DNA from 2 places in the Nesterenkonia halobia genome. Region 1 is predicted to be linked to the other one. Evidence: riboswitches for the same ligand, from Rfam matches in the RefSeq annotation. Region 1 holds a riboswitch; the other holds the start of a gene.
The links. Region 1 has a riboswitch for S-adenosylmethionine ahead of ABD652_RS12380 (flavin reductase family protein). Riboswitches for the same ligand answer to the same signal wherever they lie in the genome.
Positions count from the first base shown of each region.

Region 2: linked by a shared signal. The riboswitch ahead of ABD652_RS01095 (nitrite/sulfite reductase) and the one ahead of ABD652_RS12380 (flavin reductase family protein) in region 1 are both predicted to bind S-adenosylmethionine.

Region 1 is NZ_BAAAYG010000012.1:35,769-39,444, reverse strand. It holds gene acs (acetate--CoA ligase) at 1-1,424, opposite strand, end outside; gene ABD652_RS12380 (flavin reductase family protein) at 1,421-2,005, opposite strand; SAM riboswitch class I at 2,016-2,102, opposite strand; SAM riboswitch class I at 2,267-2,353, shown strand; gene ABD652_RS12375 (LLM class flavin-dependent oxidoreductase) at 2,447-3,676, shown strand, end outside.
Region 2 is NZ_BAAAYG010000002.1:61,948-65,623, reverse strand. It holds gene ABD652_RS01100 (phosphoadenylyl-sulfate reductase) at 1-256, opposite strand, end outside; gene ABD652_RS01095 (nitrite/sulfite reductase) at 253-1,980, opposite strand; SAM riboswitch class I at 1,986-2,096, opposite strand; gene ABD652_RS01090 (ABC transporter substrate-binding protein) at 2,184-3,134, opposite strand; gene ABD652_RS01085 (ABC transporter permease) at 3,157-3,676, opposite strand, start outside.

The sequences.
Region 1 (3,676 bases):
GCGTCGTCGACGACGGCGGCCTCCCAGCCGGGCATCGCCCGGCTCGCGCTGCCGGGCTTCAGCGTGCGGGTCGCCGCGTCCTCCGGGCGCGGGGAGAGCACTGTGGAGCCGGACTCGGACTGCCACCAGGTGTCGACCAGGGGGAGCGCGGGCCGTCCGGCGTCGTCGACGGTGTCCCGGCCGATCTCCCGCCGGATCCACCGCCAGGCCTCGGGGTTGACCGCCTCGCCGACGGTGCCGGCCAGCCGGATGCTGGAGAGGTCGTATTCGGCCGGGACGCCGTCGGGGAAGGCGCCCATCAGCGAGCGCACCAGCGTCGGGGCGGTGTAGTAGCTGGTCACTCCGAGGCGCTGGATGATCTCGAAGTGCCGGCCCGGATGCGGGGTGGTCGGCGTGCCCTCGTAGATCACCTGGGTCGCCCCGGCGGCCAGCGGCCCGTAGATCTCATAGGTGTGGGCGGTGACCCAGGCCAGATCCGCCGTGCACCAGTGGACGTCCTCGCCCCGCCGCGCGGGATCCGGGTGGGCGAAGAGCCGCAGATGGGTGAACAGCGCCCCGGTCAGATAGCCGCCGGTGGTGTGCACCAGGCCCTTGGGCTTCCCGGTGGTGCCGGAGGTGTACATGATGAACAGCTCGTGCTCGGCGTCGAAGAACTCCGGCTCGTGCACCGGCGAGGCGGCGTCGACAACGTCGCCCCAGGCCACGTCGCGGCCGGCGGTCCAGGCCACCTCCGAGCCGGTGCGCTCGACGACCAGCACGTGCTCGATCGCGTTCTCCCCGGCGACGGCGGCGTCGGCGTTCTCCTTCACCGGCACCGCCTGTCCGCGGCGGAACTGCCCGTCGGTGGTGACCAGCAGCTTCGCGGCGGTGTCCTCGACGCGGAAGCGCAGCGCCTCGGCGGAGAAGCCGCCGAAGACCAGCGAGTGCACCGCCCCGATCCGCGCGCAGGCCAGGGTGATGACCACGGTCTCGACCAGCACCGGCAGGTAGATCACCACCCGGTCGCCGGCGCCGACGCCCAGGGCGGTCAGCGCGTTCGCCGCGCGGTTCACCTGGTCCTGCAGCTCCGCGTAGGTGACGTCGCGCCGGTCGCCGGGCTCGCCCTCGAAGTGCAGGGCGACGACGTCGCCGCGGCCGGCGGCCACATGGCGGTCGACGCAGTTCACCGCGGCGTTGAGCGTGCCGCCGGAGTACCAGCGGATGTCCGGGCCGCGCTGCGCCTGCGGGTCCGGCGGGGTCCACGAGTGGGTGGTCTCCCAGGGCGTCTGCCAGTCCAGCAGGGCGGCCGCCGTCGCCCAGAACTCCAGGCGCTCGTCCTCGGTCTGCGGGTCGGCCCAGGCGTGGACGTCGGCGGCCAGCGGCTCGGCGGGCGCGACGGCGGTCTCGGCGAACGTCTCGGCGAACGTCTCGGCGGCCCGGGTCACCGGTCACCGTCCGGCACCGGCTCCGGGGCGTGCACCTGGGCGAACTCGCTGCGGTGGAAGACCAGCGGCCGGACCGCCTCCTGCTCGTCCACCGAGACGTCGAGGACCTCCAGGACGACGATGTCGTGGTCGCCGGCGGTGACCTGGTCGTGGATGCGGGTGGTCAGCGTCAGCGGCGAGCCGTCCAGGGTGATCGCGCCGTCGTCGCCGGTGCTTCGGGCGACGCCGTCGAAGCGGGAGGCGCGGTCCTTCGAGGCGATCTGCCGGCACAGCCCGTGCTGGCCGCGGCCGAGCACCGAGATGCCCAGCCGGCCGGCGCCGTCGCGCAGCCGCGGCCACGTCGAGGAGGTGTGCTGCACGGCGAAGGTGACCAGCGGCGGATCCAGCGAGACTCCGACGGTGAAGGTGGAGGCGATCAGCGCCTCCGGGGTCCCGTCGACCTCGGCGGCGACGGTGACCACGCCCTGCGGGAACTCGGCGAAGGCGCGGCGCAGCCGCAGCGGATCCAGAGGCGTCGGCGTCCCGACGTCGACGGACGTGGCGGGGGCCTCGGCGGCGAGGGCGGGTGCGGATGCTGGCATCGGCGATTCACTCCCATCGGTCCTGGCGGTAGCACCCGACTCAAACGGGTTGCTGCGGCGTCGACGAGCCAGATCTCTCAGCCGCTCGGGATGGATACACGGTTCACGGTACGGGGTGCCGATGCCCGGGTCCAACGTGGGGCTCATCATGTGAGACGTGATGTCATCCGGCGTCATGCGCCCCGGCGGGCGTCGCCGAAGGTGTCCGGAATGTGGACCGCGACTCCGAGGAACGTCGGAAGGACGTGTACAGTGCGGTCCGTACCATCCAGAGCGGCCGAGAGACCTGGCTCGTCGACGCCGCAGCAACCCGGATCCGCCGGGTGCTAAAGCCAGGACCGATGGAGGTCTCCTCCCTCGCGCACCCCCGATCGGCGGCTCGCTCCGCCGGTTCGCCGCGCGAGGGGCGCCTGCATCGGCGAGCCACACGAGGAGCACCGCATGACGCATACCCCGTCCCAGCCGCCGACCACCCCCGCCGGACAGCGCGAGATCCTGTTCAACGCCTTCGACATGAACTGCGTGGTCCACCAGTCCCCGGGACTGTGGCGCCACCCGGAGGACCGGGCCCGGGAGTACAATACGCTGAAGTACTGGACCGACGTTGCGAAGACCCTGGAGAAGGGGCTGTTCGACGGCCTGTTCATCGCCGACGTCCTCGGCCCCTACGACGTCTACGCCTCGAACCCCGACGCCGCGCTGTCCTCCGGCGCGCAGGTGCCGGTCAACGACCCGTTCCTGCTGGTCTCGGCGATGGCCGCGGTGACCGAGCACCTCGGCTTCGGGCTGACCGCCGGCACCGCCTACGAGCACCCGTACCCCTTCGCCCGCCGTCTGGGCAGCCTGGACCACCTCACCGGCGGCCGCGTGGGCTGGAACGTCGTCACCGGCTACCTTCCCTCGGCCGCGCAGAACATGGGCCAGGAGGACCAGCTGGAGCACGACGCCCGCTACGACCACGCCGACGAGTACATGGACGTGGTCTACAAGCTGCTCGAAGGCTCCTGGGAGGACGACGCCGTCGTCGCCGACAAGGCCTCCGGCGTCTTCACCGACACCTCCAAGGTCCACCGCATCGAGCACCAGGGCGAGCACTTCAAGACCCCGGGCATCTCGGTGGTCGAGCCGTCGCCGCAGCGCACGCCGGTGATCTACCAGGCCGGCGCCTCCACCCGCGGGCGGGCCTTCGCCGGCAAGCACGCCGAGGCGGTGTTCATCAATCCGCCGACGAAGGAGCTGGCCAAGCAGTCGGTGCAGCGGATCCGCCAGGCCGCCGTCGACGCCGGCCGCGACCCCTACTCGGTGCGCATCTTCGCCATGCAGACGGTGGTCACCGGCGCCGACGACGCCGCCGCACAGGCGAAGTACGACGACCTGGTCCAGTACATCGACCCGATCGGCGGGCTGGTGCTGATGTCGGGCTGGATGGGGCTGGACCTCAGCCAGTTCGACCTCGACCAGCCGATCGGCGACGTCGAGTCCAACGCCATCCAGTCCACCGTCGAGACCTTCCAGAAGGCCTCCGGCCGCGAGGGCGAGCCGTGGACTGTGCGGCAGCTGGCCGAATGGGTCGGCGTCGGCGGCTTCGGCCCGGTGATCGTCGGCGGCGGCGAGTCCGCGGCCCGGCAGCTCGTCGAGTGGCAGGAGGAGACCGACGTCGACGGGTTCAAC
Region 2 (3,676 bases), on a different contig from region 1:
GATATCCGGTCTCCAGGAAGAGCACGTCGACGCCGGGGAACTGGTCGGCCACCAGCGAGGGCACGACGGCGTCGGCCATGGAGCAGGCCACCGCCAGGTCCTCGACGGAGAAGTGCTCGCCCACCCAGGCGATGACCTCCTCGGCGGAGGCCTCCCAGCCCAGGGTCTCGGCCCCCTCGGCGGCCAGCGCACGGAGTCGGTCGACGTCGACGGGCGCCTCGGCGACGGCGCAGGCGCGGTCGGTCGCGGCGCTCATGCGGCGGTCACCTCCTCCTTCTGCAGGCGCTCCTCGTCGGCGCGGTGGGCCCACTGGCCGAAGGTCTCGCCGGCGGTCCGCTCCGCCAGGAAGCGGCGGACCAGCGTCTCGACATAGTCGACGAGCTCCTCCGTGGTGACCTTGAGCCCGCGCACCGTCCGGCCCAGTCCCGGGTCGTCACGCTGCTCGGAGGTCAGCCCGCCGCCCAGATGGACCTGATAGCCGGGCGACTTGCCGCCGTCGCCGTCGGGCAGCAGCTGGCCCTTCAGGCCGATGTCGGCGGTCTGGATGCGGGCGCAGGAGTTCGGGCAGCCGTTGATGTGCAGCGTCAGCCGCTGCGGCATCTGCTCGGCGACGTCGGCCAGCCGCTCCTCGAGCTCGCCGACGGCGGTGGCCGCGTTGGCCTTGGTCTCGACGATGGCCAGCTTGCAGAACTCGATGCCGGTGCAGGCGATGGTCGAACGGCGGAACACCGACGGCGCCGGGTCCAGGCCCAGCTCACGGAGTCCGGCCTGCACCGCCGCGACGTGCTCGTCGGCGACGTCGAGGATCACCAGGTGCTGGAACGGCGTGGTGCGCAGCCGGGCCGAGCCGTGGACCTCGAGCAGGTCGGCCAGCTGCACCAGCAGCGTGCCGGAGACCCGTCCGACGGTCGGCGCGGCGCCGATGTAGTTCAGCCCGTCCTTCTGCCGGTGCACGCCGATGTGGTCGCCGGGGACGTTCGGCGTCGGCGGAGCCGGACCGTCGGACAGCGCATAGCCGAGGTACTCCTCCTCGAGCACGCGCCGGAACTCCTCCGGGCCCCAGTCGGCCATCAGATACTTCAGCCGGGCCTTGTTGCGCAGCCGGCGGTAGCCGTAGTCGCGGAAGATCCGCGTGACCCCGTGCCAGACCTCGGCGGCCTGCTCCTCGGTCACGAAGGCGCCGAGCCGCTCGGCCAGCCGGGCGCTGGTGGACAGCCCGCCGCCGACCCACAGGTCGTAGCCGGGACCGTGCTCGGGGTGGTCGATGCCGACCAGCGAGCAGTCGTTGATCTCGTGGACCACGTCCTGGCTGGGGTGGCCGGTGATCGCGGTCTTGTACTTGCGCGGCAGGTTCGCCAGCTCCGGATCCCCGATGTAGCGGTCGGAGATCTCGCGGATGACCGGCGTGGGGTCGATGACCTCGTCGGCCGAGATCCCGGCCACCGGCGAACCGAGGATCACCCGCGGGGTGTCGCCGCAGGCCTCGGTGGTGTGCAGGCCGACTGCCTCCAGCCGGCGCCAGATCTCCGGGACGTCCTCGACGGCGACCCAGTGCAGCTGCACGTTCTGCCGATCGGTGACGTCGGCGGTGTCGCGGGCGAAGTCCCGGGAGACCTCGCCGACGACGCGCAGCTGCTCGGTGCTCAGCCCGCCGCCGTCGATGCGCACGCGCAGCATGAAGTACTCGTCGTCGACCTCCTCGGGCGGCAGCGAGTTGTGCGCGCCGGCCTCCACGCCGGGACGCCGCTGGGTGTACAGCCCCCACCAGCGGAAGCGGCCGCGCAGGTCGTCGTTCGAGATCGAGGAGAAGCCCTGCTTGGAGTAGACCTCCTCGATGCGGCGACGCACGTTGAGGCCGTTGTCCTCCTGCTTGAACTCCTCGTTGTGGTTCAGCGGGTCGGTGCCGTCGACCTTCCACTGCCCGTTGGGGCGCTTGGTCGGGCGGGGCGCTGCGGGTTTCGCGGGCACGTCAGTGCTCAATGGATCCTCCATCGGTCCTGGCGTTAGCACCCGGCACGAAGCCCTGCTCGGCAGGGACGTCATCCGGGTTGCTGCGGCATCGTCGAGCCAGATCTCTCAGCCGCTCTGGATGGGTCATTCTGTTGTTCAGGGCCCCACGCTACTGCAGGTCCCCGGAGGAAGAGAAGACGACATGTCACATATCGTCATGAATGTTCATGTGTTCAGTCGAGGTCCTTCTCGGCGAGCCAGTCGGCGGCGATGTCCTCGGCCGCGGCCTGCTCGTCGATGCTGCGCCCGTTCAGCGCCAGCAGCTCCTCGCTGGTGAGCTCGGCGGTGACGTCCTCGACGGCCGCGCGCGCCTGCTCGCCGACGGCCTCGGAGGCCAGCGGGACCACCGGCTGCGGCGGGACCAGCTCCTCGGGATCGTCGAGCACGACCAGGTCGTTCTCCTCGATCGTGGGGTCGGCGCTGTAGATGTCGGCGACGTCGGCGTCGCCGTCGGTCAGCGCGCGCACCGTCAGCGGCCCGCCGGAGTCCTCCACCGGCACCACCTCGGCGTCGACCCCGTAGACCTCCTCCAGCCCCTCGGGCCCGTAGGGCCGGGTGGCGAACTCGGAGTTGGCCGCGATGCGCACCCCGCCGTCGACGTCGGCGAGGTCGCCGACGCTGGACAGGTCGTGCTCCTCGGCGAACTCGGCAGTGACCACGTAGGAGTCCTGATCGGTGGCCTCGGCGGCGGACAGCGTCTCGACGCCCTCGGGCAGGGCCTCCTCCAGCCCGGCGAGGATCTCCTCGCGCGTGGCGGCCTCGGCCTCCGAGTCCAGGTATTGCAGCAAGTTGCCCGCGTACTCCGGGAAGAGGTCGATGGCGCCGGACTCGACCTCGGGCATGTAGACCTCGCGCTGTCCGATCTCGAACTCGCGCTCGACCTCGTGGCCCTCGGCCTCGAGCCGCTGGGCGAAGAGCTCGGCGATGATCGTGTTCGAGTAGTACTGCTGCGAGCCGACGACGAGGGCCGAGCCGTCGCCCGCTCCCCCGCCGCCGTCGTCGCCCTCGGCCAGCGGATCCGAGGAGGAGCAGGCGGTCAGGCCCAGCAGCGCGGCGGTCGCCAGCGAGGTGATGCTCGCCGTCCTGCCGCGGAGACGGGTGCTGCGAGGCGAGGCATGGTTCATAGTCGTTCCCCTTCCTGGTGGATCAGGCGATGCCGGGCCGGCGGGCGAGCAGGCGCTGCCCGAGGGCGAACAGCGCGTCGAGCACGACGGCCAGCAGGATCACCACGATCGACGCTCCCAGCATCATGGCATAGTCGTGGTTGCGCAGGCCCAGGAACAGCGGCCGGCCGAGGCCCCCGGCGCCGACGTAGGCGGCCAGCGTCGCCGTGGCCACGACCTGCAGCGTCGCCAGCCGCACGCCGCCGAGGATCAGCCGCAGGCCCAGCGGCACCTCCACGCCGAGCAGCACCTGCCGCGGGCTCATCCCCTGGGCGCGGGCGGCGTCGACGACCTGCGGGTCCACCGCCTCGACGCCGGAGTACGCGCCGGCGAGGATCGAGGGAACCGCCAGCACGATGAAGGCGACCATCGGAGCGGTCAGTCCGATCCCGGCGGCCAGCGCCACCAGGGTGATCACCCCCAGCGTGGGCAGCGCCCGCGTGACTCCGGTGCTGACCACGGCGATCCCCCGGCCGCGGCCGGTATGGCCGATGAACAGCCCT